Regions from separate parts of the Bacillus sp. C28GYM-DRY-1 genome, predicted to be linked through region 3. Evidence: riboswitches for the same ligand, from Rfam matches in the RefSeq annotation. Region 3 holds a riboswitch; each other region holds the start of a gene.
The links. Region 3 has a riboswitch for S-adenosylmethionine ahead of Q3W56_RS14710 (5-methyltetrahydropteroyltriglutamate--homocysteine S-methyltransferase). Riboswitches for the same ligand answer to the same signal wherever they lie in the genome.
Positions count from the first base shown of each region.

Region 1 (7,887 bases), on a different contig from region 3:
CGTCATAATGACCAGCGCCGATAGTGCCCAAACCCAGTTTGGCACGTCCGGAAACCAGTACCCCATATAAATTCCGACAGCAGTGATTTCAGCCATACAGGTTACAACCCATAAAAACCAGTAGTTCCACCCTGTTAAATAGCCTGCAAGCGGTCCCAAATAATCACGGGCATAGCGGCTGAAAGAGCCAGCGACTGGTTTTTGAATGGCCATTTCTCCAAGCGCTCTCATAATAAAAAACATGACCATCCCACTTATGGCATACGCTCCCAAAATACCCGGACCCGCTAATTGAATAGCTGATGCGGAGCCGAGAAACAATCCCACCCCTATGGCAGCTCCTAAAGACATTAAAGAAATATGCCTTTCTTCGAGTCCGCGGTGCAGCTCTTGTTTTTGTTTTTGCATGCTTTCTTCTCCCCTAGAAAAAAATATCAATAAATCATTTTTCTGAATTTTCCGTGTGGATTGGGTAAATCAATGATGATGAAGAAATAAAAGGATAATAACAAGGCTTTCGATTAATCGAAAGCCTTGTTGCTTGTTACACAAAGATGACTTCTTTAGGCTGATGGCTCAGCTCTTCAGGCATGTACCGTTTTTCGATATTGATGCTGTGCCAGATCATAAAGATCAGTACAGTCCAGATTTTCCGGCTGTTATCAGCCTTGTCCGCACAATGGTCTTCAAGGAGTTGAAGAACATAATCCTTGTGGATATAAGCATCCGTTTGGCTTTCCTGAATAATGTTCCGCACCCATTCGTTCATTTCGTTTTTCAGCCAATGACGGATCGGTACAGGGAAACCAAGCTTTTTGCGGTTTAATACGTGCTCAGGCACAATTCCTTCAGCGGCTTTGCGAAGAAGATACTTCGTTGTGCCATTCTTCGTTTTCAGCTCATCAGGAATTTTAGAAGCGACGTCAAATACGACTTTATCCAAGAACGGCACACGCAATTCCAAAGAATTCGCCATCGTCATTTTATCCGCTTTTAACAAAATATCGCCGCGCATCCAAGTGTGGATATCGACATACTGCATTTTGTTGATATCGCTGTATGAGCTGCTTTCTGTAAAGTAAGTCTTTGTCACATCACGATATGAAAGATTCGGATCATAATGCTTCAGCAGCTGTTTTTTGACAGATTCTTCGAAAATTTTCGCGTTACCGATATAACGATCTTGAAGCGGAGTACAGCCGCGCTCAAGCAGGCTCTTTCCTCTCATGCCTTCAGGCATAACAGCTGCAACGTGCAGCAGCATCTTTTTCAGGCCTGACGGAATGCGTTCAAACGGTTTAAGCGAAAGCGGCTCACGGTAAATGTTATATCCGCCGAAGAGCTCATCCGCACCTTCCCCTGATAAAGCAACCGTTACATGTTTTTTCGCTTCTTTTGCAACAAAATACAAAGGAATCGCTGCCGGATCTGCAAGCGGATCATCAAAATGCCATACGATCTTCGGAAGCTCGTTCATGTATTCCTCAGGCGAAATGACTTTGCTGATATTTTCAATGCCAAGTGCCGCTGCAGTTTCTTTCGCTACATCGACTTCACTAAAGCCCTGCTGTTCAAATCCGACAGAGAATGTTTTTAAGCTTGGATGAAATTCTTTTGCAACGGATACAATAAAGGAAGAATCAATTCCGCCAGACAGGAATGAACCGACAGGAACGTCACTTCTCATATGAACGTTTACAGAATCGTAGATCGCGTCTCTCACTTCTTTTACAAGCTTGTCTTCTTCAGTTTGAACTGGCTTAAAGTTTGCTTTGAAATACGTTTTAAATGTAATATCACCGTCCGGGCGGATTGTGAACTGTGAACCCGGTTCCACTTTTTTCACATCGGCATCAAGCGTGCTTGGTTCAGGAACGAATTGGAAAGACATGTATTGCTGCAATGCCTCTTTATCTATTTCAATATCATTTTGAGCGACCATTAAACTTTTTCTCTCTGAGGCAAAATAAACCTGATCATTGATCGTTGTGTAGTACAACGGTTTAATGCCGAATGGATCTCTTGCTCCATAAAGCACATGATCGTTTTTATTCCAAATCAGAAAGGCAAACATACCGCGGAGTTTGGACGCCGCTTCTTCTTTATAGTGACGGTATGTCGCAAGAAGAACCTCTGTGTCCGAATCCGTGTTGAATGTGTACCCCTTTGCTTCAAGTTCTTCTCTCAGTTCAATATAGTTATAGATTTCTCCGTTAAAGATAATCCAATATGTTTCATCTTCATATGATAAAGGCTGTCCGCCATTTTCTACATCAATAATGCTGAGCCGTCTGAATCCGAATCCAACGTGCTCATCATGGAAATATCCATCACTGTCAGGACCGCGGTGAACGATCATTTGGTTCATTTGTTTGATTAGTTCTTCTTGATCAGCGGTTTGAGCTAACGGATGCTTGTTAAAAACCCCGACAAATCCACACATAGTATTGCCTCCATAATTAAAATTGTCATCATTGAACCCCTATTTATAGACGCTGGGAATAGTATTTGGTTTCACGGTTATGTAAAAAAATAAACATGAATACAACATAAAAAAGGGAAAGCCGCTTAACCAGTAAGCGGCTATAAAATTATTCTCCTAACGCTTCTTTACGCAGCTGCTCCGCCTTGTCTGTACGTTCCCACGGAAGATCAACATCGTGGCGTCCAAAGTGGCCGTACGCAGCAGTTTGTTTGTAGATCGGACGGCGTAAATCAAGCATTTTGATAATGCCGGCAGGTCGTAAATCAAAGTTATTGCGGACAACTTCAATCAGTTTTTCCTCAGAAGCTTTTCCGGAACCGAATGTGTTGATTGAGATTGATACAGGTTGTGCAACACCAATCGCGTAAGCAAGCTGTACTTCGCAGGAATCAGCAAGCTCAGCCGCAACGATGTTTTTCGCAACGTATCTCGCTGCATAAGCTGCAGAACGGTCTACCTTCGTTGCATCCTTACCAGAGAACGCGCCTCCGCCGTGGCGTGCATAGCCGCCGTACGTATCAACAATGATTTTGCGTCCTGTAAGTCCCGCATCCCCTTGAGGGCCTCCGATAACGAAACGTCCCGTAGGGTTGATGAAATATTTTGTTTCTTCATCAATCAGCTCTTCAGGAACAACCGGATTGATCACATGTTCTTTAATGTTGCGCTGGATTTGCTCAAGCGTAATTTCAGGGTGATGCTGAGTTGAAATAACAATCGCATCAATGCGGATAGGTTTGTTATTTTCATCATACTCAACCGTTACCTGTGTTTTGCCGTCAGGACGAAGGTACGGAAGAATATCTTCTTTACGGACTTCACTCAGGCGGCGGGCCAATTTATGAGCAAGTGAAATTGGAAGAGGCATAAGCTCTTTCGTTTCGTTGCACGCGTAACCGAACATTAAACCTTGGTCACCCGCACCAATCGCTTCAATTTCTTCGTCGCTCATTGTGCCTTCACGGGCTTCAAGCGCCTGGTCTACACCCATCGCGATATCGGCAGACTGCTCGTCAATTGATGTTAAAACTGCACAAGTTTCCGCATCAAATCCGTATTTCGCACGTGTGTATCCGATTTCTTTAATGGTTTGACGAACCGTTTTCGGAATGTCAACATACGTAGATGTTGTGATCTCTCCGCTGACAAGAACCAATCCAGTTGTCACAGACGTTTCACAAGCAACACGCGCGTTAGGGTCTTTCTTTAGTATTTCATCTAAAATGCTGTCAGAAATCTGGTCACAGATTTTATCCGGATGCCCCTCCGTAACAGATTCTGATGTAAATAAACGACGATTTTCACTCATGATTTGCTTCCTCCTGCACAAGGCCTCCCGAAAGACCTTGTATATATGATACGGAACTCGCTCCCTCTTATACAATGTAACGTTATATTAGAGAATGTTAATTGGCATATTTATGAAATAAAAAAACCTTTTCCATCGAGGAAAGGGTTTGGTCTTTGTGCCTTTCACTCTTATCGCTCAAGGAATCATACAACCTTGCAACAGGTTAGCACCTTGGTTGTCTCACACAGTTCACATAATAAATAACAGAGAAACCGGTTGCTGGGCTTCATAGGGCCTGTCCCTCCGCCAGCTCGGGATAAGAGTATCCGCTCAATGAAATATCTTATCGTAAAAGGGTTTGCAATGTCAATATGATTCAGAAGAAATAGGCGCCTGTATTGAGGGAAAACATTGGAAAACGCACACACAAAAAACGTTAAATAGTATAGACTATTTGAAAATATATGTTATACTAATTCACAATTAGTAAAACACAAAAAACGGTAAAGGAAGGTTTCATATATGAACTCAGTTGATTTAACCGCTGATTTACAAGCCTTATTAACAAGCCCAAATGTGCGTCATAATTTATCAGCAGCACAGCTTACAGAAAAAGTACTCTCCCGGAACGAAGGGATGTTAACTTCTACGGGTGCTGTTCGGGCGACAACAGGCGCTTATACAGGACGCTCTCCTAAAGACAAATTTATCGTGGAGGAAGAAAGCACGAAGAATAAGATCGATTGGGGAACGGTGAATCAGCCGATTTCAGAAGAAGCGTTCGAGCGGCTGTACACGAAAGTCGTCAGCTATCTGAAACAGCGAGATGAGTTGTTTGTTTTTGAAGGATTTGCCGGCGCAGATGAAAAATACAGACTGCCGATCACCGTCGTAAATGAGTTCGCATGGCACAATTTATTTGCCAGACAGCTGTTTATCCGCCCGGAAGGCAATGATAAGAAAACAGTTGAACAGCCTTTTACCATTCTTTCTGCTCCGAAGTTCAAAGCGGATCCAAAAACAGACGGCACCCATTCCGAAACCTTTATTATTGTTTCTTTCGAAAAACGGACGATTTTAATTGGCGGAACAGAGTATGCCGGAGAAATGAAGAAGTCCATCTTCTCCATTATGAATTTCCTGCTCCCTGAAAGAGATATTTTATCTATGCATTGCTCTGCCAATGTCGGTGAAAAAGGCGATGTTGCCCTTTTCTTCGGATTGTCTGGAACAGGCAAGACCACTCTTTCAGCCGATGCTGACCGCAAACTGATCGGCGATGATGAACACGGATGGTCTGACACAGGCGTCTTTAATATTGAAGGCGGATGCTACGCCAAGTGCATTCATTTAAGCGAAGAAAAGGAGCCTCAGATCTTTAACGCGATCCGCTTTGGGGCTGTTCTCGAAAATGTTGTTGTTGATGAAGATACACGAGAAGCCAATTATGATGATTCCTTCTATACCGAAAATACGCGTGCGGCTTACCCGATTCATATGATTGACAACATCATGACACCAAGCATGGCAGGCCACCCGTCAACAATTGTATTTTTGACGGCTGATGCATTCGGAGTCCTGCCCCCGATCAGCAAACTGACGAAGGAGCAGGCGATGTATCATTTCTTGAGCGGTTATACGAGCAAGCTAGCCGGAACCGAACGCGGTGTGACATCTCCTGAGACGACGTTTTCCACATGCTTCGGCTCACCGTTCCTGCCGCTTCCTGCTCACGTCTATGCTGAAATGCTCGGCAAAAAAATCGATGAACACGGTGCAGACGTTTTCTTAGTTAATACCGGCTGGACCGGCGGCGGCTACGGTACAGGCGAACGCATGAAGCTTTCTTACACTAGAGCAATGGTCAAAGCAGCGATTGAACGCAAATTAGAGGATACAGATACGATGACTGACGATATTTTTGGCCTGCATATACCGGTCCATGTTCCTGGCGTTCCTGATCAAATCCTTCAGCCTGAAAACACGTGGAGCAACAAGAAAGAATACAGAGAAAAGGCTGTCTATCTCGCAAATGAATTCAAAGAAAATTTTAAAAAGTTCGCGCATACAGATGCCATTGCACTGGCAGGCGGCCCTCTCGTTTAAAAAGCAAAAGCCAAGAGCAATTACGCTCTTGGCTTGTTTTAATTGACAGAATGCAAAGAAGTCAGCTTGTACGTAATAATGGTCCGGCCGCCTTCCCATTGAAGTTTCTGCACTTCAGCTGTGCCTGACTTTTCGCCGAACTTTGTTTTGCGCACATCCATCGGAATCTCCATCGGATACACACGGTATCCGTCTTTCTCTAACGTGAATATATTTTCATCTATGCGAACTTCTTTTCCTTTTGTCACAATCAGTGTATTAAATTCAACAGGCATTCCCAACGTGAAATCCCCTTTCGTTCTCTTTTTGCTTTATCATAACATATTTCACCGTCAGCGGTTTTTCATCCATTGCGTGAGCTGCCGCACGATACGCCGGTTTTCTTTTGGCGGGAAATAATGTGTGAATGTACTATAGTACCATGTCTCCACTGGCTTATGCAGCTGTTTTAGCTTTTCTTCAAGCAAATAGGAATGCTGAATCGAAACGTTTTCGTCTTTTTCTCCATGGATTAATAGCACGGGTGCCTGAATTTTGTTTAGTTGGTCAAACGGTGTTCTCCATTTGTATTCCTCAGGCACCTTTTTCGGTGTTCCGCCGATGACTCTTTTCATCATTCGCCGCAAATCCTGCCGCTCCTCATATGTAAGGATCATATCGCTGACGCCTCCCCAGGAAACAAATGAAGCAGCATGCCGGCCCATTTCAATCGCAGTGAGCATTCCCATAATGCCGCCGCGGGAAAAACCGAAGATATGTATTCTGTCCTTCTTGACATTCGGATGTTGCTGAAGCAGGTGAAAAGCGGAAAAAGCATCCTCCCTGTCTTCTCCTGCAAAGTCTTCATTCCCCTCGCCCCCTTGATTTCCTCTGTAAAAAGGAGCAAACACAACAAACCCTTGGGACGCAAACTGGATGATTCGGCCCGGCCGAACCATGCCCACGTTTTTAATCCCGCCACGCAAATATAAAAATCCGTCATATTGTCCCGGTGCCGCCGGTTCAGCCAGAAGCCCCTTTACCCGTAAGCCATTCGAAAGATAGCAGATCGTATACAGACGCACATGCTGGCTTGGCGACGGAAATCTTCTTTTCTCAACAATCATAGCATCCGCCTCCTTTTATTATATGCTTTCCTTACTCCAAAATTACATCCTGAGAACCTGATTAGGCATTCACACATTTTTATACCCATCATACGATATGTAAAGCAAAAAAGGATATTAACTTGATGCTAAATAAGGAGGTTGTCTATGTGAACAAATGGTTAAGGCTGGGCTGCGCCTGTGTCGGCAGTATATTTCTGATGATCGCCCTAGCGGCTTGCAAGCAGGAGGAAACGCTCACCAAAGTCAAAGTATCCGAAGTGACCCATTCAATTTTTTACGCGCCTTTATATGTTGCTGAGTCTAAAGGATTTTTCAAGGAAGAAGGGCTTGATGTCGATGTAAATACGACCTGGGGCGGCGACAAAACCATGACATCGCTTCTTTCAAACGGCTCAGACATCGCACTTGTCGGGGCAGAAACATCTATTTATGTCGAAGCGCAAGGGGCTAAAGATCCTGTCATTAATTTCGCCCAGCTGACTCAGACAGACGGAACCTTTCTCGTCGCGAGAGAAGATGTTGAAAAGTTCGAATGGGATCAGCTAAAAGGAAAAACGTTTCTCGGCCAAAGAAAAGGCGGCATGCCGCAAATGGTCGGCGAGTTTGTTCTGAACAACCATAAGATTGACCCGCACAAGGATATTGACCTCATCCAGAACATAGATTTCGCCAATATCGCCAATGCATTTGCTTCTGGAACAGGCGAGTATGTGCAGCTCTTTGAACCTCAAGCTTCTCTCTTTGAGAAAAAAGGCATCGGCCATATCGTGGCTTCGTTCGGAGAACAATCAGGCCAGGTTCCTTACACGACTTTTATAGCAAAACAAAGCTATCTGAAAAAACATGAAGACACAGCCGTCAAGTTTACAAGAGCTATCTATAAGGCGCAGCAGTGG
Region 1 covers NZ_JAUMKF010000009.1:122,770-130,656, forward strand. Annotated here, with positions in the region: gene alaP (alanine permease AlaP) at 1-408, opposite strand, end outside; gene asnB (asparagine synthase (glutamine-hydrolyzing)) at 545-2,443, opposite strand; gene metK (methionine adenosyltransferase) at 2,592-3,794, opposite strand; SAM riboswitch class I at 3,962-4,099, opposite strand; gene pckA (phosphoenolpyruvate carboxykinase (ATP)) at 4,299-5,882, shown strand; gene Q3W56_RS10850 (DUF2584 domain-containing protein) at 5,921-6,163, opposite strand; gene Q3W56_RS10855 (alpha/beta hydrolase family protein) at 6,215-6,988, opposite strand; gene Q3W56_RS10860 (ABC transporter substrate-binding protein) at 7,138-7,887, shown strand, end outside.
Region 1: linked by a shared signal. The riboswitch ahead of metK (methionine adenosyltransferase) and the one ahead of Q3W56_RS14710 (5-methyltetrahydropteroyltriglutamate--homocysteine S-methyltransferase) in region 3 are both predicted to bind S-adenosylmethionine.

Region 2 (7,887 bases), on a different contig from region 3:
TAACAACAAGAGCGGCGGCCAGAGACGATATTTGGCTTCACACGAAGGATATTCCTGGCTCCCATGTTGTAATCAGAAGCAGCGAACCGGATGAGCAAACAATCATCGAAGCAGCGACAATTGCAGCTTATTTTTCAAAGGCTAAAGATTCAAGTTCAGTGCCTGTAGATTATACAAAAATCAGGCATGTTAAAAAACCGAACGGCGCGAAGCCCGGCTTCGTCACCTATGACAGCCAGCACACCGTCTTTGTCACACCTGATGCAGATACTGTCATCAAGCTGAGAAAAAGCTGAGCCGCACAAAGAAAAGCCAGAGCATTGTATGCTCTGGCTTATTTCTTTCTTCTTACCTGATAAAGCCTGTCAACTTCATCTACAAAATCGCCGTCAATCAGCTTATCCACTTTTCCAGCCAGTTCCTTTGTATGCTTTGGACTGGCTCCGTTTGTAGAAACAGACACCGTAACATGCCCTCTTTTTACGATTTTCGGTATGTACACATTGCCAAGCTCAGCGTCACTGACACAATTAACAAGCTGAAAAGGTGAAGCAGTTTGAACAATTTCTTTGTTCACTGCCGCATTATCCGTCGCGGCAATAATCAAAAAAGCATCGAAATAATCTTCTTCTTCAATCGCACGGCTGACCCATCTGATACGGCCGCTTTCTGCCATCTGCTTGATTTCCGGTTCAACATCCGGACTGACAAGCGTAATATCAGCTCCCTCAAAAAGCACCGTTTTCAGCCTTCTGAGAGCGATGCTGCCCCCGCCCGCAATGACAACCTTCTTTTTTTCCAAGCTAATGTGCAGCGGGAGCATATGAACCTCCGTCAAAATCAAATTGTCCCTCAGGATTTTCAGCAGTTTCTCTCACACGGTTCAAAAATGCGTTTTTCACATGAGGGTGGAATCCTATATAAGAAGAAAGGTAGACATTCGGATTATCAGCCTTTAATGTCTGAACCTCTCGTTCGATTTCATTCATCAGCATGCCGGTAAAAAGCAAATAGGGAACAACAAAGGTTGTCACGCCGTCATCTTTTTTAAGTTTTGAAAAAACCTCTTTGTAATTCGGATCGCACGCTGTCAAAAAGCACGGGATGACTTCCTTGACCGGAATCATGTGTTGAAGAAGATTGGCAATTCCGGTTACGTCTCTTTTTACGTCGGGATCTGAACTTCCCCTTCCGATAAGCACAACTCTTGCATTTTCATACGGAACACCTATGTCCTTCATTCGGTGATATACAGCCTTGACTACTTCTACATCAATCCCGATCGGCTTCCCATATGAAATACGGATTGAAGGATATCGGGATGCAGCACGCGCAATTTCTTCCGGAATATCATGTTTTGCATGCGCAGCTGTTAAAAGAAGCAAAGGCACCACTGCGATATGAGTGGCGCCTTGCTTCACACATGCTTCAAACCCTGTCTCAATTGTCGGCTCCTGAAGCTCTAAAAAGCTGATTTCTTGTACAGGCGCAGAAACGTGCACCTTGCATCCTTCCAAAAAGGCTGCGGCTTCTTGCTGCGCCTTTTTTACCCGGCTGCCGTGACCGACATATAAAATCGCTTGTTTCATTCTTACAACGCCTCGCTTAAATCGTGTTTTTTCAGCTCAGATTCAAACCATTCCAGCTTATAGTGATAATTTACAACATTTCCAATGACAATTAAACTCGGATTTTTAATGTCTTCTTTTATCACCGTTTCTGAAAGAGTGTCAACTGTACAAAAAACAGATTTTTGCTTATCCGTTGTTCCCCAGTGAATAAAGGCTGCCGGCGTAGAACCGTCCCGGCCGTTTTCAAGAAGTTTTCTTTCAATCTGCTGCACGTTTTTGATACCCATATAGATGACAAGTGTATCAATTCCTGTAGCCAGCGCTTTCCACTTTTCCTCAAAATCTTCGTCTTTTTTATAATGACCCGTTACAAAAGCGACGTTAGAGCCCGCATCCCGATGAGTAACAGGAATCCCGGCATAAGCCGCTGCCGCAATTCCTGACGTAATGCCGGGGATGATTTCAAACGGAATTCCGTTTTCAGAGAGACATTCCGCTTCTTCCCCTCCCCTTCCGAACACAAAAGGGTCTCCGCCTTTCAGTCTGACAACGGTTTTCCCTTTTTGCGCATACTTTACAAGAAATCGATTGATGGTTTCCTGCTGCATCGTATGAAAATCTGGAAGCTTCCCGCAGTAGATCAGGTCTGCTTGCTCTTTGGCATATTGTAAAATCTCTTTATTGACTAATCTGTCATATAAAATGACATCAGCTTTTTCAATGGCTTTTAGCGCTTTAATTGTGAGCAGATCAGGGTCACCGGGACCCGCTCCTACAATATATACTTTCCCCATCGTATTTCCCCCGATCTATTCGAGTTCTTCCAGAACATTTGCTGTGATGTTGTTCTCGCTTGCATTACGGCATCTGATAAGAACACAGCAGATCATATTTAGCTCAATTTTTGTTTGACAAACTCGATCAGCTGATTTTTGCACGCTTCACGGTCATACTGTCCTGAATCAAGAACGAGCTCCGGTGCATCCGGCTCCTCATAAGGAGAATCAATTCCTGTAAAGAACGGGATTTCTCCGTTTCTTGCTTTTTTATAAAGCCCTTTCGGATCTCTTTGTTCACAAATATCGAGGTCGCATTTAATGTATACTTCATTGAATTCGCCTGCTTCTACAAGCTGGCGAACCTGTTCTCTGTCCTCGCGGAAAGGAGAGATAAAAGCAGTAATCACAATGGTGCCCTGCTGAACAAAAAGCTTTGCCACCTCTCCGATTCTGCGGATATTTTCTTTTCGGTCTTCGTCAGAAAAACCAAGATCCTTATTTAAGCCGTGACGGATATTATCCCCGTCCAGCACAATGACTTGGTAGCCCTGCTCAAACAATTCTCTCGCAGCGGCATTGGCAATAGTTGATTTGCCTGAACCGCTCAACCCTGTCAGCCAGAGAATGGAGCTTTTATGCTTATTTTTTTGCTGGTATTCTTCTTTTGTAATAGAGGCTTCATGCCATACGATATCGCGATTTGTCACTGCCAGTCCCCCTTAAGATACGCCTGCTTCTTCTTTTTTCTTCATCCCTCTGATTAACACTTCTACAACTTCTGCGCGGCTGAATTCTGCAGGCGGGAGCACACCGTCTCTCAGCATGCCTCTTACCTTAGTTCCTGATAAAATGACGTGGTGTTCTCTGCCGTGAGGGCACGTTTTCGCTGTCCCCATATTTCCGCATTTTTCACAGAAAAAGCTGTGCTCGAATTTCAGCGGTGTAATCCCGAGCTCTTCAGCTTTAAATGTGTCAAACAGTTCCTGCGCCTCGTACGTTCCGTAATAGTCACCTACACCTGCGTGATCTCGGCCGACAATGAAATGCGTGCAGCCGTAGTTCTTTCTGACAAGCGCGTGGAAAATCGCTTCTCTCGGTCCTGCATAACGCATCGCTGCTAAGAAGACACCGAGGAACACACGGTCTTTCGGGTAATAATTGTCAAGAAGCACTTGGTAGCTTTCCATCCGCACATCAGCTGGGATGTCATCAGATTTTGTTTCACCTACCAGCGGGTTTAAGAACAAGCCGTCTACTGTTTCAAGAGCCGTTTTTTGAATGTATTCATGCGCTCTGTGAACAGGATTTCTTGTTTGGAAACCAACAATGGTTTCCCAGCCTTTTTCCGCAAACTGGCGTCTTGTTTCCGCCGGTTCAAACGTAAACTCAGGGAACTGTTTTGAAGCCTTTTTCATCAATGTGATTGGTCCGCCGACGTATGTATTGCCGCGGCTGAAAAGCTTTTTAACACCCGGGTGCTCCTGCTCATCCGTTTTATACACATTGACAGCTTCTTTTTGTTTGTCAGGCACGTACAGGTCTTCGATTTGGATAACGCCGTATGTTTCTCCTTCATACGTTAACTTTACCGTTTCACCGACTGACAGTTCCGCTGCTTTTTGCGCATCAACCGGAAGCGTAATTGGAAGGGACCAGACAACGCCGGAAGAAAGACGCATGCTTTCGACAACAGATACGTAATCTTTTTCATTAAAGAAGCCTTCGATCGGGCTGTATGCACCTATCCCTATTAATTCCAAATCTGCAAAAGAAATCAAATCGAGTTCAATTTCTTTTTGAATGCTGCTCACATCATATGATTCATCTACTCTGTTTACTAATGTTCCTCCGTGTGGTGCTAAGCTCATAATATCGATTTCCTCCTAGTTAACATATAAAATAACTCAGATTAATGGTCAGATTCCCCCGCCTTGTTCGTGGACCGAGCGTCTCTCTTTACGTATGGCCTTCATCAGGCTGATGGCACCGCCCGCCGCTAAAAGCACACTTACCATGATAAAGATTGAATAATAATCCGCTTTTAAAAACAAGGATACAAGCAGATAAGAAATTGATAAAGATAAAAACGGCGATACGATCCATACCTTCAGCATCGTTTGAACAACTTGTTTATGGAACACGTTCGGACCGTTTTTTGCCATGCCTATTCCGATAATAGAGGATGACGTGACTTGCGCCAATGGCACCGGCATCCCAAATACAGAACTGATGATTACCAGTCCGGCTCCTGTACCGGATAGGAGAATGCCTTCTCCTTTTGAGAATCTCGTAATTTTCTTCCCGTTTGTTTCTAACACCCGGCGACCTAGTAACAACGCGCCAAGAGCAACAAAAGCTCCCCCGTACAAGGTTCCTTTCGTTACATCCAGCACACCGGCCGCTACTAACGGGCCAACGGCATTTGCCACATTGTTCATACCGGCAGAGAATGCTTCAAAAAATCCTGCACCTAACAAAACTATGCCAAGGATTTTTTGCTTTTTAGAAGATGTAATTTCAATCTTAAAATAACGAAACAGCTTAGATACAAAATAGGTAAAACCGAAAGCGAACAGCGGGACGAAAACCCAAAAAGACACAATGACCAGCAGGTTGTTCACAAACAATACTTTGTAAGCCACTCCCACACCGACAACTGCGCCGACTGTAACTTCACTTGTCGACAAAGGAATCCCGAGGAGATTAGCCGTAAAGAGCGACAGCGCAGCGGCTCCAATAATAATACAAACAATCGTCAGTGTAATCGTCTGCTCGGGAATAATCCCGGAGCTGATGGTTTTTACAACCTCTCCCCCGCCAATGACCGCCCCGGCCAGCACACCGACTGCGCATAGGATCAAAGCGTAGGTTTTCTTTTTGATGGCTCCAGAGCCGTAAGCAACTCCCATCGAAGCTGCAGCGCCGCTTGCACCAATATTCATCGCGAAAAACAAGCTAAATAATATAGCGGCTAGTTCCATTTTGCAGCTCCTTATTCATGCAGTCCGCATTCTGTTTTCGCCATACCATTCCATCTGCCTGAACGTAAATCCTCTGCGGTAAAAGCAGGAGCCGTGCAAGGCGCGCAGCCAATACTTGGATATCCTTGGTCATGAAGCGGATTGTAGTCCAGCTCATTCCGGGAAGTGTATCTCCAAATGTCTTTCCAAGTCCAATGGATAAGCGGGCATACTTTTACTGATTTAAATTTTTCATCTTTGTTTAAGAAATTCGTATTGGCACGGCTCGGCCCTTGATCGCGGCGCAGACCGGAAAGCCAGGCTGGGTGTCCTGACAGTGCTTCTCTTAAAGGGACAACTTTTCTAAGATAGCAGCACTGATTCGGTTCTCTTTCCCACAGTTTGTCACCATGTTCTTCGGCTTGCTCCTCAAGGGTAAGGTCTGGTTTTTTCAGGATGATATTAAGACCTGGATACCGTTCTTTCACTCGTTCAATCGTTTCATAGGTTTCTTTAAAATGAAGCCCTGTATCAAGAAACACAATCTCTGCGTCTTTTTTCACTTTATAAATTAAGTCAATCAGAACGATTCCCTCAATTCCGAAACTGCAGGCATAAACAAGCTGATTGCCGTAATGGCCGTATGCCCACTTTAAAACTGACAGCGCTCCTTTATAAGGATCGTCTTCCGGAAATGTAATCGTTGGTTCTTCCCAATTATCGTACGTTAACATTTCTTCTTTCCTCCTTTCGGAGACAAACAAACAGTAGCTTTCTGCCGGTTGTCTTTTTCCAATTGTAATGTGATGCGCGGCTGCTGTATCAAAATCAGCCTTTTTTTCCTCTTAAAATAAAAAACTTCCAATCCGGCGGAAAGAAAGACAGGAACAGCATGTAGCCCTTATCTTTCAAAATGGAATTCATTTTGCTGGAAGTAGCACCTTACAAACTATGCAGGTTGCCGGGCTTCATAGGTCCAGTCCCTCAGCCGCTCTTGATAAGTTTTTAGATTTGTAGTAAATTTTAGCACAATTCTAACATAAGTCAACCCGACTTTTTTTATAGGATTAATAAAAAAACAGGCCGAGTGGCCTGATTTCAAGTACAGCAAGGCTTTAAAGCCTCTGCACATCACCGGAATTTATTTGTTATTTTTTAAACCAATCTGTTGACTCGGGATTTTGTTTCCACGTTTTCAGCTTTTCCAGATCGTCTGAATGAATATTTCCGTTTTCAAGCGCGACCTCTGTAAGCGTATCATAATCTGTTAAAGAGTAGTATGGCAGTTCTGCCTTTGCAAATGCTTCCCGCGCTTTAGGGAGCCCGTACGTGAAAATCGAGACGACACCGAGCACTTCACTGCCAGCCGCTTGTAAAGCTGCCGAAGCTTCAAGTACGCTTCCTCCTGTGGAGATTAAGTCTTCAATGACGACAGTTTTTTGCCCCTTTTGAACAGCTCCCTCAATCTGATTGCCTTTTCCGTGCGCTTTCGGCTTGCTTCTCACATAACACATCGGAAGATTCAATCGGTCAGCCGCCAGAGCAGCATGAGGAATACCGGCTGTTGCTGTTCCAGCAATCATTTCAGCTTCAGGAAAATGCTCTTCGACAAGCTTGCTGATGCCTGAGGCGACATCATTTCTGACCTCTGGGAAAGATAGCGTAAGGCGGTTGTCACAGTAGATTGGCGATAAAATGCCGCTTGCCCATGTAAATGGCTCGTTCGGGCGTAAACATACAGCTTGGATGTCTAATAGATGTTTTGCGATGATTTGTTTCATAATTTGATTCCCTCCCATTCGAGTCTGACAGCTTCATAGGCTTTTACTGGGTTTTTCGCTTTTGTAATCGAGCGTCCTACCACAATCGCTGATGACCCTCTCTCTCTTGCAATTGCAGGTGTCGCTACGCGAATTTGGTCATTCGCAGCGTCCTCAGACATCCTGATCCCCGGAGTGACAGTCAGAAATGAAGGCGACACCGATTGGTAAATGGCTTTTGCTTCATGAACAGAGCAGACCACTCCATCAAGCCCGCTTTCTTCTGCCAGCTTACTGTAGTGCACAACCGTGTCGATCAGAGGCTTTTCGATTAGCAGTTCATTCTTCATCATTTGTTCAGATGTGCTTGTCAGCTGGGTTACCGCGATAAGTGACGGGCGTTTTTTTCCGGACGGCGTTCCTTCTTCTAAGCCTTCCAGGGCTGCTTGCATCATTTTTTTGCCTCCGGCCGCATGAACATTGACGAGGTCCACCCCGAGACCAGCAAGGCGCTTCATCGCTTTGTTTACAGTGGTCGGGATGTCATGAAGCTTTAAATCTAAAAACAGCTCGCAATTTCTTTCTTTTAATTGTTTAACTATAGATGGTCCTTCTTGATAAAAAAGTTCCATCCCAACCTTTACAAATAACGGTTCTAGCTGAAAAGGCGCTAAGAACGCAAGTGTTTCTTCAGCTGATGCAAAATCAAGCGCGATGATGGGCAGGTTGTTTTTCATGGTTCCAGCTCCTTCCGATGCATTCTTCAACAGATTCATAGCCGTATTGGCGTAAAACAGCAGGGAGCTGTTCAATAATG
Region 2 covers NZ_JAUMKF010000001.1:88,713-96,599, reverse strand. Annotated here, with positions in the region: gene rqcH (tRNA modification protein RqcH) at 1-296, shown strand, start outside; gene sirC (precorrin-2 dehydrogenase) at 335-823, opposite strand; gene sirB (sirohydrochlorin chelatase) at 804-1,589, opposite strand; gene cobA (uroporphyrinogen-III C-methyltransferase) at 1,592-2,365, opposite strand; gene cysC (adenylyl-sulfate kinase) at 2,464-3,057, opposite strand; gene sat (sulfate adenylyltransferase) at 3,070-4,218, opposite strand; gene cysP (sulfate permease) at 4,267-5,331, opposite strand; gene Q3W56_RS00445 (phosphoadenylyl-sulfate reductase) at 5,343-6,044, opposite strand; SAM riboswitch class I at 6,209-6,314, opposite strand; gene pyrE (orotate phosphoribosyltransferase) at 6,459-7,091, opposite strand; gene pyrF (orotidine-5'-phosphate decarboxylase) at 7,088-7,807, opposite strand; gene Q3W56_RS00430 (dihydroorotate dehydrogenase) at 7,776-7,887, opposite strand, start outside.
Region 2: linked by a shared signal. The riboswitch ahead of Q3W56_RS00445 (phosphoadenylyl-sulfate reductase) and the one ahead of Q3W56_RS14710 (5-methyltetrahydropteroyltriglutamate--homocysteine S-methyltransferase) in region 3 are both predicted to bind S-adenosylmethionine.

Region 3 (7,887 bases):
GGGGAAAAATAAAGCATATATCATTGGGGGTCTTGGTTAATCAGGCTTTGATCGGCCTGTCTTGACATACAGCCGGTGGTTAGAATGGATGAGCTTTTTGCCTAAGGCTTCGACAGATCCTTTTTAGTCAGCGAAATATGTATTGCCTTCACAAAGCTGCTACAGCACGTCAAAAGTCCGCTCGGTTCGCAAAGAAGATTTTCCTTATGTATGAATTCATTCAGTTAAAGGAAGCAGGAAAGTTACAGTCTCTTAAGAAACCGCAGACGCATTGATTCATTTTCTGACTCATGAGGAATTTGGAAAACAAGCAATCGTCGAATAATTATTTCCCATTTATGAATAATGGTTGTGTACAGGGGCGGGAAACTCCATGAAGCAAAAAGAAACGGTTGATTTCTATATCCTATTAGGCGGAGGAAAGCTCCGAAAAAAAGAGCTTTCCTTTTTATTCGGAATAGTCGGCCTCCGCTTCCCGTACATATGGAAAGGGGAAGAAAACAACCGAGAAAATTGTAAACGCTTTCGTCCTTGGAGTTGATGGAGAAAACGAAAGGGGCATCAATATGGGAAAAGTACTGTCATCAAGTAAAGAAGCTGCGAAACTGATTCATGATGGAGATACGCTGATCGCAGGAGGATTCGGGCTGTGCGGCATTCCTGAACAGCTCATTTTGGCGATAAGAGATCAGGGAGTAAAGGATTTAACCGTTGTCAGCAACAATTGCGGGATCGATGACTGGGGGCTCGGCTTGCTTTTGGCTAATAGGCAAATCAAGAAAATGATCGCATCCTATGTCGGTGAAAATAAAATTTTTGAGCGGCAGTTTTTAAGCGGAGAGCTTGAGGTCGAGCTTGTACCCCAAGGAACACTCGCTGAGAGAATTCGTGCAGGCGGCGCGGGCATACCGGGATTTTACACGGCGACAGGCGTTGGCACTTCAATAGCCGAGGGAAAAGAACATAAAACGTTCGGCGGCCGGACATATGTGCTGGAGCAAGGCATCATCGGCGACGTGGCGATTGTCAAAGCGTGGAAAGCGGACACTATGGGAAATTTGGTTTTTCGGAAGACGGCGAGAAATTTCAATCCCGTTGCCGCTATGGCAGGCAAGATTACGATTGCCGAGGCGGAAGAAATCGTGGAAGCGGGAGAGCTCGACCCAGATTATATCCATACGCCGGGAATTTACGTACAGCATGTGGTGCTTGGCGCGAGCCATGAAAAATTGATTGAAAAGCGAACAGTCCGACAAGCGGCGGGAAAGGGTGAGGCGAAATGAAGGAAGCGAGAAAACGAATGGTCAAACGGGCTGTACAAGAAATCAAGGATGGAATGAATGTCAATCTTGGGATTGGAATGCCCACGCTTGTCGCAAATGAGATACCCGACAGCGTTCACGTCATGCTTCAGTCAGAAAACGGCTTGCTCGGGATCGGCCCGTATCCTGTGGAAGGAATGGAAGACGCGGATTTGATCAATGCAGGAAAGGAAACAATTACTGAAGTGACGGGCGCTTCCTATTTTGACAGCGCTGAGTCATTCGCGATGATAAGAGGCGGGCATATCGATTTGGCTATTCTTGGCGGCATGGAGGTTTCTGAGCAGGGGGATTTGGCCAATTGGATGATCCCGGGGAAAATGGTCAAAGGGATGGGAGGCGCCATGGATCTCGTCAACGGGGCGAAACGGATCGTTGTCATCATGGAGCATGTCAATAAGCATGGCGAGCCAAAAGTGAAAAAGACATGCTCTCTTCCGCTGACGGGGCAGAGAGTCGTTCACAGGCTGATTACGGATTTGGCTGTGTTTGATTTTGATCACGGCCGCATGACACTGACTGAACTTCAGGAAGGTGTCACAATGGATGAGGTTTATGAAAAAACAGAAGCCGATTTTGCTGTCAGCCAGGCGGTGCTTGAATCAAACGCTTGATATGAAAAAACACACTTACTCCGCCAGGGAATCAAGTGTGTTTTTCCTTTGCTTATTTCCAAACATCGTTAGCGATCTCAACCACATGGCGGAGCTTCGCCCATTGCTGTTCTTCAGTCAGCTTGTTGCCTTCCTCAGTTGAAGCGAATCCGCATTGAGGGCTGAGACAAAGCTGGTCTAAGCTCACATAACGGGACGCTTCTTCGATACGGCGTTTCACGTCGTCCGGATGTTCAAGCTTACCGAATTTAGATGTCACTAAGCCAAGGACAAGCTGAAGATCAGAGCGCTTTACATAACGGAGCGGTTCAAATCCGCCTGAGCGTGAATCATCATACTCTAAGAAAAGGCCGTCCAGGTTCAAGCCGTCAAAAATGGTTTCGGCTGCTGCGTCATAGCCGCCTTCTGCTGTCCAAGTGGACTGGAAGTTGCCGCGGCAAATATGCATGGTTACCGTCAGGTCATCAGGACGGTCTGCAATCGCGTCGTTAATCGATTTCGCAAACAGCTGGCGAAGCTCGTCAGGCGTTGTTCCGAACGCCTCGATCTGTTTTAAGCCTTTTTCAGATAAGAAAACAGCCCATGCCGTATCATCAAGCTGGAGGTAGCGGCAGCCTCTGTCATAAAACGCTTGAATCGCTTTTTTATATGCTTTGGATACATCGTGCTGGAAAAGGTGATAGTCGTTTTTGTATGCATCCTTTTCCAGCTTTCCGCGGAAAAACAGCATATTTGGGCTTGGGATCGTCATCTTTGGCGTCGCGTCACCGGCAATGCTATGGAGAAATGAGTAATCTTCAAGCATTGGATGAGTTGAAAAGTCGATATCACCGGTGACTTTAATGCCTCGTGCTTTTGTCTGTACATTATGGAATTGAATGCCCTGCTCAGGAATAAACGGCTCAACCCCATCCAGATTTTCCAGAAAATCAAAATGCCACCATGCTCTGCGGAATTCCCCGTCTGTCACGACGTTCAGGCCGGTTTCCTTCTGTTTTTCCACAATGCGGATGATTTCATCGTTTTCGATTTGGCGAAGCTGCTCAGCTGTAATCTCGCCGGCCGCTTTTTGCAGCCGCGCTTTTTTAACGGGCTCAGATCTCAGCAGGCTTCCAACTTGATCCGCGCGAAACGGCGGCTTTTTTCTTTGTCGTGCTTTTTGTTCTGTGTGTGTTGTTTGTTGTGGCATGTTGTCCATTCCTTCTTTCTATTTCGAATATAAAAAAGCTCATCCTTTGGATAAGGAAGAGCTTGTGTGACAATCTCAACCTTATCTTCAAGAGCAATCAATGCTCTAAAGGATTTAGCACCATTCTGTTAAACAGCGGTTGCCGGGTATCGCAGGGCCAGTCCCTCCACCTCTCTTAATAAGGAAAACCATTTTATGAAATTTTCTGATAGTATCTATTATTCACACATTTTCTGTTTCTGTCAATGATAGATTATCTCCACACATCGTTGGCGATGTCGATGACGTGGCGCAGCTTCGCCCATTGCTGCTCTTCTGTCAACAGATTGCCTTCTTCCGTAGAGGCGAAACCGCACTGCGGGCTGAGGCACAGCTGGTCAAGGCTGACAAAGCGCGCCGCTTCATTGATGCGGCGCTTCACATCCTCAGGATTTTCCAGATCGCCGTATTTGGATGTAATTAAGCCGAGCACAATGCGCAGATCCTTGCGTTTTACGAAACGGAGCGGATCAAAATGTCCTGAGCGGTCATCATCGTATTCTAAGAACAGCCCATCCAGATTCAAGCCGTCCAAAATTGTTTCCGCTACAGCGTCATAGCCTCCTGATGCCGCCCAAGTCGACTTGAAGTTGCCGCGGCAAATGTGCATTGTGATTGCTAAATCATCAGGGCGGTCTGCCACTGCATCGTTAATCGTTTTGGCGAATAAGGCAGGCAATGTTTCTGGATCACCGCCAAGTGCCCGGACGACCTCTCTGCCTTTTTCCTCAAAGAAGAGAGACCATGACGTATCATCAAGCTGAAGATAGCGGCATCCAGCATCATAGAAGGCTTTAATTGCTTTTTTGTACGTTTGGGCCAGATCATGAAAATATTCCTCTTGGTCGTCATAAATCTCTTTATCCGCCTTTTCACCGAAAAACAGCATATTCGGGCTCGGAATCGTCAATTTTGGTGTCGCGTCGCCGACGATCTCATGTAAAAATTGATAATCGGCAAGCGCTGGGTGGCTCGTAAAATCGAGTTTACCCGTCACTTTGATGCTCCGTGCTTTTGTTTTCGCATGATGGAATTGAATCCCTTCAGCCGGGATGAACGCTTCCACACCGTCAAGGCCTTCCAGGAAATCGTAATGCCACCAAGATCGGCGGAATTCCCCATCTGTTACCACATCGAGACCGATTTCTTTTTGTTTTTCTACAATGAGGGTGATTTCTTGATTTTCGATATCACGAAGCTGATCTGCAGTGATCTCGCCGGCCGCTTTTTTTTGCCGGGCTTCTTTTATTGGAGCAGATCTCAGTAAACTGCCGACATGATCGGCACGGAAAGGAGCTTTGCGTTGTTTTTCTGTTATTTGTCCTGCAACATTTGTTTGTTGAGCCAAGTCATTCGCCTCTTTTCTGCAATGGGGTGAGCATAAAAAAGCTCTCCCTTTGTGTAAGGAAGAGCTTGAATATCAAATCTCCGCCTCATCTGCAAGAACACAATGTTCTAAAGGATTTAGCACCATTCTGTTTGAAACAGCGGTTGCCGGGTATCATAGGGCCAGTCCCTCCACCTCTCTTGATAAGGTATATCTTCATATTCGAATTTCAATTATCTTAATATTATTACTTTTTGATCAATTGTCAACACTTTTTTAGAAAATGCTCTCATCTTCGTCGTTATATAATACCATATCAAGCACGATAGCAATGGCTGTACAGATCAGCACATCTTCCTCTTTTGCAATCTGTAAATGATAGGAATCACCCCAGCTGAGCCACTTTTTGCTCACTGACATACGGACATTCTCCCCGTCCGTCAGTTGAAATTCATCCTTCCACAAGTCGCCGTCAATTTCCCAGTTGAGCTGGGAAATTTCAAATTTCGGTTTGAAAAACGTTAGTTTCTTCGCCACCTCACAAGCTGTTTCCCCGCCAATGGAAATCTTGTATCGCGGCAGAACAGACATTGTTTTTTGTTCTATGGAAACGAGTGTTTTACCGGATGAATCTGTCATTTGTAGCGAGTCCCCTAACGAAAAGAATCGGCCCTCGACCTTGAAAGCCTCTTGTTCATCTCGGTCATAAATGTGAAATTCATCTTTAAAAGAGAACATTTTCTGTTTCATAAATAATTCGATCATTGCTGAAGTCTCCTTTTAGATTTGTTTTGTAAGAAGTTACGGACTGGCGGCAAGAAAGTTTCAAGTTCCAAATCTAGTAATCAGAAACCCGCTGGTTGTTTTCCTGAGTGATAAATGTTTCTAAATTGAAAAAGGCTGCATCATTCAGCAGCCTTTTCGTTAAATTATAGGATTAGGAAAGATGCATCCGGCGTTTTTGGCGGATCGCGTCAAGGTCGATTAGGTTGTTGTGATGAGGTGCAGCTGCTGGCAGAGGGCTTGTCTTTTGCGGTTTACGGCGATTGTCCTTGCTGAAAGAAAAAAGAAGATAGCCACATAATGCGATGATAATAAATAGGATCATTTTACATACCTCCCAAAAAAAGTTTTGGTATTATCTATTGTACGGATAAAAAGCCAAAAAGTATTCAAAAAATTCTAAATCAATAAAAAATAAATAACTGCCCCTCAAAAACAGTCTAACCTGTTGACCTGAAAATAGTCTTACAACAGGGTGTTAGTTCTGGTTGATGATTGGTTCTATAGTTACTATCGACGATAAAATAAAATCTTTTATATTACTTTTAACCTAAAAATTAATAATTCAAATTACCTGTTTTAGGTTGTTGTTTTCTTTCTTGTTTGGTTTATACCCTATTTTGCGGAATTAAACACAAAAAACCCAAATTTCGGAGCATTTGGGCGGTACGAGGGTATGCAGATTGTGGTTTTGTGGACTTGGAAGATTGATTAGAAGAAGCGTTTGAACATTTTTCTGATTTTTTGAAATGGGCTCGATTTCTTTTGTATGTTAAGCGGCCTGCTCCTTATCCATTTTTTCAATAGACTTTTTGCAGCTATAGCATGTTTTGTCATTTTTTCCTCCTCAACTGTTGATACTTGTTTTACGGAGGAAGTATTCAAAATGTTTCATATTTACACAAAAAAACCAGTCCTTTTTAGGACTGGCTCTTGGTATTATGCCTGTTCTTCAAACAGTTTTACAATCTCGACGATGACATTTACGGCTTTCACCATGTTATCGGCTGAGATGTATTCAAATTTGCCGTGAAAGTTTTCCCCGCCGGTAAAGATGTTTGGCGTAGGGAGTCCCATGTAGGACAGCTGGGATCCGTCCGTGCCCCCGCGGATTGGAGAAATCTTCGGTTCGATGCCGAGGTTTTCCATCGCTTGCTTGGCAATGTGGACAATTTCGATCACAGGTTCAATTTTCTCTCTCATATTGTAGTATTGATCGTTCATATCAAGCTGAATCCGATCTTGCCCGTATTCGTTTTGAAGTTCTTCAACGACACGCTTCATTGTTTCTTTTCTGCTTTGGAAGTTGCCTTTGTCAAAGTCTCTGATAATGTAGTGGAGTTTTGTTTCCTCTACATCTCCTTGAATCGACAGCAAGTGGTAGAAGCCTTCGTACCCTTCTGTATATTCAGGCGCTTCGTCTGCCGGCAGCAGGCTGTTCAGCTTCATTGCGATTTTCGCAGAGTTGATCATTTTCCCTTTTGCCGTTCCGGGATGTACGTTGTTGCCTTTGATTGTGATTTTTGCGGCAGCTGCATTGAAGCTTTCGTATTCTAGTTCGCCGAGCGGGCCGCCGTCAACTGTGTAGGCAAAGGACGCATTGAATCGTTTCACATCAAATTTGTGCGGCCCTCTTCCGATTTCTTCATCAGGCGTAAAAGCGACTTTGATGGTACCATGTTTGATTTCAGGGTGTTTGATAAGGTAATCCATGGCTGTCATGATTTCGGCGATACCGGCCTTATTGTCTGCGCCGAGAAGGGTTGTGCCGTCTGTGGTAATGAGAGTATGGCCCTTATAGCCGGGCAGTTCAGGGAATTGATCAGGCGACAGGATCACCTGCAGCTGTTCATTAAGCACAATGTCTTTTCCATCGTAGTTTTCAATGATTTGCGGATTCACGTTTTTGCCGGTAAAGTCTGTGGCAGTATCGACGTGAGCGAGAAAGCCGATAGTCGGCACGTCTTTTTCAGTATTGGAGGGAAGAGTCGCCATGACATAGCCGTTTTCATCAATGGCTACATCCTGCATGCCAATGGAGTTCAATTCATCAACGAGCATGTTTCCTAGTGTCAATTGGCCGGGTGTGGAAGGGCAGGTGTCGACGGATTCGTCGGACTGCGTGTCGACTTTTACATATGTAGTAAACCGTTCAATAATCTCTTCTTTCATTTCCAATCATCTCCTTTCTCTTATTTTATCATGACAGGATGCGAGTTTTCTATTGCACAATACCGTTTCGAATCGCAAAAACGACTGCCTGTGTCCGATCTTGGGCATTGCATTTTTGCAGGATGCGGTGCACGTGAGTTTTCACAGTGCTTTCGCTGACGAAAAGCTTTTCACCAATGTCTTCATTTCTCAACCCATAGGCCATTTGCTGAAGAACCTCGAGCTCTCTTTTTGTAAACGGATCTGCCAGTTCTTCGGCTTGAGTTTGTTGCTTCGTGCGAAATGTGTCACTGATAATTTTAGCAGCTGTCGCTGTGCGGAAAATCGCTTCTCCTCTGGCCGCGGCGCGAATGGCGTCAATCAATTCTTCTGGAAGCGTATCTTTCAGCAGATAGCCGACTGCGCCCGCTCGAATGCCTTCAAATACATATTCTTCGGTAT
Region 3 covers NZ_JAUMKF010000015.1:57,108-64,994, reverse strand. Annotated here, with positions in the region: gene Q3W56_RS14725 (hypothetical protein) at 374-541, shown strand; gene Q3W56_RS14720 (CoA transferase subunit A) at 567-1,283, shown strand; gene Q3W56_RS14715 (3-oxoacid CoA-transferase subunit B) at 1,280-1,936, shown strand; gene Q3W56_RS14710 (5-methyltetrahydropteroyltriglutamate--homocysteine S-methyltransferase) at 1,989-3,125, opposite strand; SAM riboswitch class I at 3,204-3,310, opposite strand; gene Q3W56_RS14705 (5-methyltetrahydropteroyltriglutamate--homocysteine S-methyltransferase) at 3,379-4,512, opposite strand; SAM riboswitch class I at 4,595-4,701, opposite strand; gene Q3W56_RS14700 (LURP-one-related/scramblase family protein) at 4,768-5,256, opposite strand; partial or broken gene Q3W56_RS14695 (hypothetical protein) at 5,429-5,707, opposite strand; gene pepT (peptidase T) at 6,214-7,446, opposite strand; gene yxjL (two-component system response regulator YxJL) at 7,496-7,887, opposite strand, start outside.

Region 4 (7,887 bases), on a different contig from region 3:
TTTTTCATTAACGATTGCTTTTGGCCTATTTTGCTTCCGGTTGTATAAGACGTTACACACATGACCAAAAGAGGAATCGCCAAAATCAAGCCTTTTTTGACGCCGTCGGTATCATATGTTTTTTCCAAGACATCTGATAGATAAAACAGGATGCCGAATAAAGTAAACAGGCAGGTTGCCCCGGCTAAATAAGCGGTAAACAGCCATCTGCCTTCATGCTTAAAAACACTTAACAGCCCTTTCGCATATTTTCCGATCGGGGGCGGTTCTTTTTCCTTTTTCTTTTCTTTAATAAAAATCCAAGTCAGCACGATCGAAATGATACAAAATACCGGGAAGGCAAAAAACGCGCCGTACCAGACAAGCAGGGCGATAAGCGAGCCGATGATTGGCGAAAGCACTTTCCCCATGCCGTTTGAAGCTTCAACGAGGCCGAGCACCTTGCTTTCCTGGGCGCCTTTAAACAGATCCCCTGACAGTGCCATGGCGATCGGGCCGGTCCCGGCTGCCCCGATTCCCTGAAGCGCCCGTCCTGCCATGATCCAAGGGTACGCATTGTCAAAAAAACCTGCCGCAAACCCGGCTAACAACCCGCCGGCTCCATACAAAAATAAGCAAGGGATAATGATGACTTTTCTTGAGAATCTGTCAGCGAGATAACCGACAATCGGAATGGCAAACGCCGCAATTAAGGAAAATACTGTGATCACGAGACTGACTTGAAATTGTGATAAATGAAGTTCAGATTTCATTTTTGGCAATATCGGAATAAGCATTGAGTTTCCAAGTGTTAATATTAAAGGGATTGAACCAATTGCAACAATCGTCATTCCGTTATTTTGTTTTGAAGATTCCATCTCAGAGCACACTCCTTTTCTTCTGCTTAGAATGTCCCTGATAGCTTCGTTTATTCAACGTTTAGACAGCAAAAAACCGAACAGAAAATACCTGTTCGGGAAAAAAGAGGATTAACCGAGAGCCTGTGAAATCAACGCATATAAGTGTCCATTTTTGATAGAAAGCTTCTTTTTCCGATAAAGCATAAGCGGAGGCTCATCGTCTGCATGAAATCCCATCTCCATCAGCCTCTCATGCAAAGATGTGTGTTCACCCGGGATATCGATGCGCATCGGACCTTGTTTGCCGGCGGCCAGCCTATTGATGAATTGTGCAGCCACGTCTGGTGATGGGGCGATGATGGGGCCGAATTTCAGATTGGCAGGTGTCTGTACAGATAGGCCGTAGCCAATCAGGTGTCCCTCATTGTTTCGGGCGATGACGCATTCCTCTGAAGTGTAAATAAGCTGCTGCAAAAGGTTTGTTCGATCTCCGCCAAAGGCAGCGAGATCGGCCGCGGCTAATTCTTGAAAGTCTTGTTCTCTAAAGGCTGTCAGTTCAGCCACAAGATGATCTCGCTTTTCAATCGGTTGAAAACCGTGACAACTGTATTTTCGGACTGAACCTGCTTGATGATAACCAGCTTTTTCATAAAGCGGCAAACCTTCTTTTGTGGCGCAAAGCCTGATGGCGGTGCTTTCATCCGTTTTGCTGATACACGCGTTTACCATCCGCCGTCCGAGACCGAGCCGTTTGTAGTCCTTGTCGACGATGACGAAGCCGATAGAAGCAAGACGGCCAAACAAAAATAAGCCGATACAGGAGATGATCTCACCGCGGATGTTTTGATAACCGAAAAAGCGCCCTTGCTGGACAAGCAGTGCCAGCTCTTGTTCGCCATAATCAGGCCACCCGGCTTGCCTGCAAAGCCGCAATAGTCCGGGGGTATGTTGTTCATGAAGCTCAATTAGCTCATCTATTACCTTCAAACACGTCATCTGCTTGTTCCGAATGTTTTGTACATGACAACATGAGTGCCAATGCCGGGAATCTCGAACGGTTCGCCAAGTTCCTCCCAGCCAAGCTTTGCATAGTAGCCTTTGACATGTTGTCTTGCATTGCACCAGACCGCCTGTACGTTTCTGTCTGCCAGTTTTTGCTCCGCATATTTGATCAGTGTGCTTCCGGCTTTTTGCTCGCGATATCCTTCAAGCGTCGCCATGCCTCTCAGCCGATATGCAGGGGATTCCGTTAATAATTGCTGATTTTGAGGGGAAAAAGAAGCGATGCTGATCAGGATTCCTTCATAAAACACGCCGAGATGAAAGGCGCCTTCCGCATGATCCTGTTCATATTTGCATTGTTCGATGGATTGATGGGGACGCAGGATGCGGTGCCGGATGTCGTATGTATCTTCCGCAGAAATGGTTTTAACTTCGAGCATGATGTTCCTCCTCATAATCTCATTTTCTTTATCGTAACACGAATTACGTTGGAAAAGACCGCCCATTTGGCTTAGGCAGTCTTCTAAGTATTAATGCAAATAGATATTTTGGCGCTGCTCATCTTTTTGCTGAATGTACGAAGTGAGCTCGGCGGTTAAGTCAGATCTGAGAAAAGGCGTAATCAGGTAGATGCCGTTAAACAGCTCGCATGCCGTATCCAGCAGGGAGCGCGCAATCGCAAGGCCTTCCGCTTTTTGTTTCTCTTTATCCTCGCCGGCGAGGGCCATTTTTTCACGAATAGAGTCAGATAGTTTAATCCCCGGAATTTCATTGTGGATGAATTCAGCATTTCGGCTGCTTGTGAGTGGCATAATGCCGATATAGATCGGCGTCTTCAGATGCTTTGTTTCGTTATGGATATCGACAAGCTGCTGCTCAGAATAGACAGGCTGTGAAACAAAATAATCTGCGCCGCAATCTATTTTTTTCTCCAGCCGTTGTACCGCTTTATCTAGATGGCGGACGTTAGGATTAAATGCGGCGGCGACCGAGAAATTCGTTTTCTTGCCAAGCGGTTTTCCAGACAGGGACAGTCCTTCATTAAACTGTTTGATCAGCCTGATTAAATCAAAGGATGTTAAATCATACACAGACGTTGCACCCGGAAAATCCCCGATCTTAGAAGGGTCGCCCGTAATGGCCAGCACGTCATTCAGCCCTAACGTATCAAGGCCCATTAAATGTGACTGCAAGCCGATAATGTTTCGGTCACGGCACGTAATATGGACAAGGGAGCGCATATCGAGCTGTTGCTTCACAAGGGTGCCGCAGGCAACATTGCTGATCCGCGGAGTAGCCAGGGAATTGTCGGCAAGGGTCAGGGCGTCGATTCCCGCTTCTTTTAATTCAGCAGCGGCGGACAGAAATTTGTCAAAGCTCAATTTTTTCGGCGGATCCAGCTCTACGATAATGGAGCGTTTTACCGCTGCGATCTCATTCAGGCCCGGTTCTGTGCGCTCATCCTGAACAGAAATGAATTCCTTAGGCCTGGTTTTGACTTCTTTTTCTGTAATCGGAGCAAGCCCGCCAATCGCTTCCGCCATCGCCCGGATGTGATTCGGCGTGGTGCCGCAGCAGCCGCCGATAATCCGTGCGCCTTGCTTGCGGAATTCTGACGCGCTGTTTTGAAAATACGTGTCATCTGTTTCATAGACGAGCCGGCCTTCTTCAAGTGAGGGGAGACTGCTGTTCGGATAAACTGATAAGAACACATCATCAAAAATCGGCACTTCGCTAAGCGCTTCAATCATGTGATAAGGGCCGAGCCGGCAGTTAATGCCGGCGATATCAGCCCCGAGATCCGCAATCGATCGCAATGCTTCAGAAAGCGGTGTTCCGTCCTGCAGTACACCTTGCTCATGCATGGAGACATTAAGCATAATCGGAAGGTCAGTCTCTTTGCGCGCGATTTTCAGCACTTCACGGGCTTCTTCCAAATCATAATACGTTTCTAACAGCAGCCCATCCGGCTCCTCATGCAGCAGCAGGTACAGCTGCTCGCGAAAGCTGCGTTTGATTTCGTCAAGGCTGTACGCATTTTTATTAAAGGTGCGGATGCCGCCCATCGTCCCCAGCACGTACGCATCGCCTGCTGAAGCCCGCGCGATTTTTACCGCCTCCTGATTCATTTTTTTGATGTCATCCTCAAGCCCGTGTCTGGATAATTTAATATAATTGGCCCCGTACGTATTCGTTTGAATGATGTTGGCTCCAGCCTCAACGTACGCTTTATGTATGCGCTGAATTTCCTCCGGCTTTGAAATGTTGAGCTCCTCAAAGCATCTGTCAATGCCGTAGGAGTAGAGGAGCGTCCCCATGGCGCCGTCGCCGATTAACACCTGTTTTTGCAAATCTTCTAAAAGTCCCATTGTCTGCCTCCTTTATTCACATTCAGCAAGGAAAAAAGAGAAATAAAAAAAGTCCTCTTAAGAAGAAGACTTTGTCGGTGATTTTGTCTCTTCTTATCTTCCAAGCTGTTCGAGCTTGCTGGATTTAGCACCTTGGTCATGGCTGATCGCCATTACACCGGTTGCTGAAGCTTCGTCGGGCCAGTCCCTCTGCTTCTCTTGATAAGAACGGATATGAAATTTTACATGTTCAGGAGCTGCCAAAAGATGCCTGGCGTTTTCCCTTTCTCCAAATTTACCGAAAATAAAGACAATAATCAATAGGATTCAGAAAATTTATCTGAAATTTATAAATTGAACATCAATTGGCAGATCTGCGCCCCGTACTGCTGTGATAATCTGCTGCAGGTCATCCTTGTTTTTTCCGGTGACACGCACTTGATCATCCTGCACTTGAGACTTTACTTTCAGTCCGGAGTTTTTGATGATGGTATTGATTTTTTTGGCGTTGTCCTTGTCAATGCCTTGTACAAGCTTTGCACGCTGGCGCACCGTTCCGCCTGACGCGCTTTCAACCTTGCCGTAATCAATATTTTTTGTCGGCACGTTTCGTTTAATCAATTTACTGACCAGCACATCTTTGAGCTGGCTTAATTTAAATTCGTCATCAGAAACGAGAACAAGCTCCTCTTTATCTAACGAAATGTCGCTTTTGCTTCCTTTAAAGTCATAGCGTGTGCTGATTTCTTTCAGCGCAATTTGAATCGCATTTTGCACTTCTGGCAATTCCACCTGGGATACAATATCGAATGAACTTTCTTTTGCCATATGAAAACCTCCATAACATTTAACTTATGTGTCGATTATAGTAGAATAAAGAGAAACTTCCAACAGAACAAAGAATCAATTTGTGATGATTGGAAAAAATGTTAACAGAATCCGCATAAAAATAAGCGGAACAGGAAGGACGATAGCATGAGACCAGGGCAGCAATTAACCTTGAGTATAGATCACCAAACTGACTTCGGTTACTTTTTAACCGACGGAGAAGATACGATTCTCTTACATAACAGTGAAATAACTGAGGATATCGAAGACAGGGATGAGGTAGAGGTCTTTATATATGTCGACCAGCAGGAAAGACTTGCGGCCACGATGAAAATTCCGGTCATCAGCGCTGATGAGTACGGCTGGGTCGAAGTGGTGGATAAAGTGGAAGATATGGGCGTTTTCGTTGATGTCGGCTTATCCAAGGATGCGCTTGTTGCAACTGAGCATTTGCCGCCATACGAGGATGTCTGGCCGCAAAAAGGCGACAAGCTCTACTGTATGCTGAAAGTGACGAATCGGGGGCGCATGTTTGCCAAACCAGCACCGGAGGATATTATAAGCGAACTGTTTACCGACGCTTCAGAAGATCTGATGAATAAAGAGCTGACAGGTACGGTGTACAGATTAATCGCAACGGGTTCATTTATCATCACAGACGATGGTATCCGCGGTTTTATCCATCCGTCAGAAAGAAAAGAGGAACCAAGACTCGGCTCAAGAATCACGGGACGGGTGATTCAAGTAAAAGAAGACGGCTCAGTCAACATGTCGCTGCTCCCGAGAAAACAGGATGCATTGTCTGTGGATGCCGAGTACATTTTAACGTATATGAGAACAAGAAACGGCGCTATGCCGTACAGCGACAAAAGCCAGCCTGACGATATCAGAGAACGTTTTAACATGAGCAAAGCCGCCTTTAAGCGCGCGCTTGGCCATTTGATGAAAAACGGAAAAGTGTATCAGGAAGACGGATGGACATACGAGAAAAAATAGAGGGCCGTACAGGCCCTCAGGCCCTCTATTTTTTTATATAAGAACTTCACAAATAAATTTCTGTTACGTATCATTAGGAGACAGATTGTTTTGTTAGTGAAAAGACAGGGGGAGATGTCGTGTACATTCGCATCGATTTTTTATTGATCTTGATTGCGATGCTTTTCTTTTGGATTGCTTATATGGCAGGAATTAAAAAGCAAACATGGATATTGTCCGGTTTCCGTGAGTCCCGGATACGTGACAAAGACCGTCTGGCTAGAATTGCGGGAAACTTTTTTCTGAATTCAGGGATATTTATTCTTTTAAACGGTTTTATTTCATTCCAAGGACAAGATCAGCTGATTCCGCCAATGATTTTGGCATATGGAGCTGGAGTCATCATTTATGTAAACAAAAAATTAATATAAAACCTCCAGCATATATCAAATATCTGGAGGTTTTTGTTTGCTCATTTTCTTAAAAAGAATACGGCTAATGTGCCGGGTCCGGCGTGTGAGCCGATCGTGGAACCGATTGAATGCATGATAATCTCTTTTGGCTTGAACGTATCTTCAATCAAATTTTTCATGTCATTGGCTGTTCCTTCGTTAGCGGCATAGCTGATTCCGACGGTTTGATCGCTCCAATTGTCTCCTCGCTCTTTCATTAATTCAATAATCCGTTTGAACAGCTTTTTCTGTCCGCGGATTTTTTCAAGAGGCACAAGCTTGCCGTCCTCCATATGAAGAAGCGGTTTAATATTGAGCAGACCGCCGACAAAAGCGGACGTTTTTGAAATTCGGCCGCCCCGGGCGAGGTACGTTAAATCATCGACGGTAAAAATGTGCTCAAGCTGTTCGCAAAAGTTCTTTACAGACGTTTCAATTTCTTGTATTGTATTTCCGTTGATACAGAGATCGGCAGCATGCCGGACAGCCAGCCCGTATCCTAATGAAGCACATTTGGAATCAATGACCCGTAAATCGAAATCGGGGAATTCCTCCTTTACTTCATTGGCCATCATCACAGCTGTCTGATACGTGCCGGAGAGGCCTGAGGAAAAGGCAATGTAAAGAGCGGGATCAACTGTTTCGGCATATTGCAAAAACACATTTTTAATCGTTTGCGGTGAGGCTTGGGACGTCTTAGGCGTTTCTCCATTTTGCATCGCTTCAAATATTTGTTCCGCATCAATCGTGACTGCATCTTCGAATTCTTTATCACTGAGAGAGACTCTGAGCGGAATAAAGCCAATGCCGTTTTCTTCAAAATAAGAACGGGGCAAATCAGCGGCGCTGTCAGCGATGAGATGAACTGTCATATTGCTTCCCTTCTTTCCGTTATCGCTCGTTATCATAAGAGTTAAGCCAACTATATCATATTAATTTGCCAAAATTGTGTTCAAATATTTGTTTTAAGGGAAAACATATTAAGAAGAAAGAGCGGAGGAACATGCCATGGTACTAGATCAAACAAAAAAATTACTCATCGTCATCATCGGCGCTTTACTCAATGCGGCCGGGCTGAACTTATTTTTGATTCCGGCAGATGTATATGCCAGCGGATTTACAGGTGTGGCCCAGCTTTTATCAAGCGTCATTGTTCAATATGCCCCCTTTTACATATCGACGGGAACGCTCTTGTTCCTCTTAAACATTCCGGTCGGTATTTTAGGGTGGCTGAAGGTCGGCAAATCGTTTACGGTGTACAGTATCTTAAGTGTCGCACTCACCACTGTGTTTATGGGAATTCTGCCGGAAACAAGCCTGTCACATGACATTTTGCTGAACGCAGTGTTCGGCGGCGTCATTTCCGCAGTCGGTATCGGCCTAACATTAAAATACGGCGCTTCAACAGGCGGGCTCGATATCGTCGCCATGGTGCTAGCTAAG
Region 4 covers NZ_JAUMKF010000003.1:73,062-80,948, forward strand. Annotated here, with positions in the region: gene Q3W56_RS04095 (MFS transporter) at 1-857, opposite strand, end outside; gene Q3W56_RS04100 (GNAT family N-acetyltransferase) at 969-1,826, opposite strand; gene Q3W56_RS04105 (GNAT family N-acetyltransferase) at 1,832-2,281, opposite strand; gene Q3W56_RS04110 (bifunctional homocysteine S-methyltransferase/methylenetetrahydrofolate reductase) at 2,372-4,210, opposite strand; SAM riboswitch class I at 4,301-4,418, opposite strand; gene Q3W56_RS04115 (YajQ family cyclic di-GMP-binding protein) at 4,526-5,017, opposite strand; partial or broken gene Q3W56_RS04120 (CvfB family protein) at 5,116-6,013, shown strand; gene Q3W56_RS04125 (DUF3784 domain-containing protein) at 6,172-6,423, shown strand; gene Q3W56_RS04130 (DegV family protein) at 6,465-7,316, opposite strand; gene Q3W56_RS04135 (YitT family protein) at 7,453-7,887, shown strand, end outside.
Region 4: linked by a shared signal. The riboswitch ahead of Q3W56_RS04110 (bifunctional homocysteine S-methyltransferase/methylenetetrahydrofolate reductase) and the one ahead of Q3W56_RS14710 (5-methyltetrahydropteroyltriglutamate--homocysteine S-methyltransferase) in region 3 are both predicted to bind S-adenosylmethionine.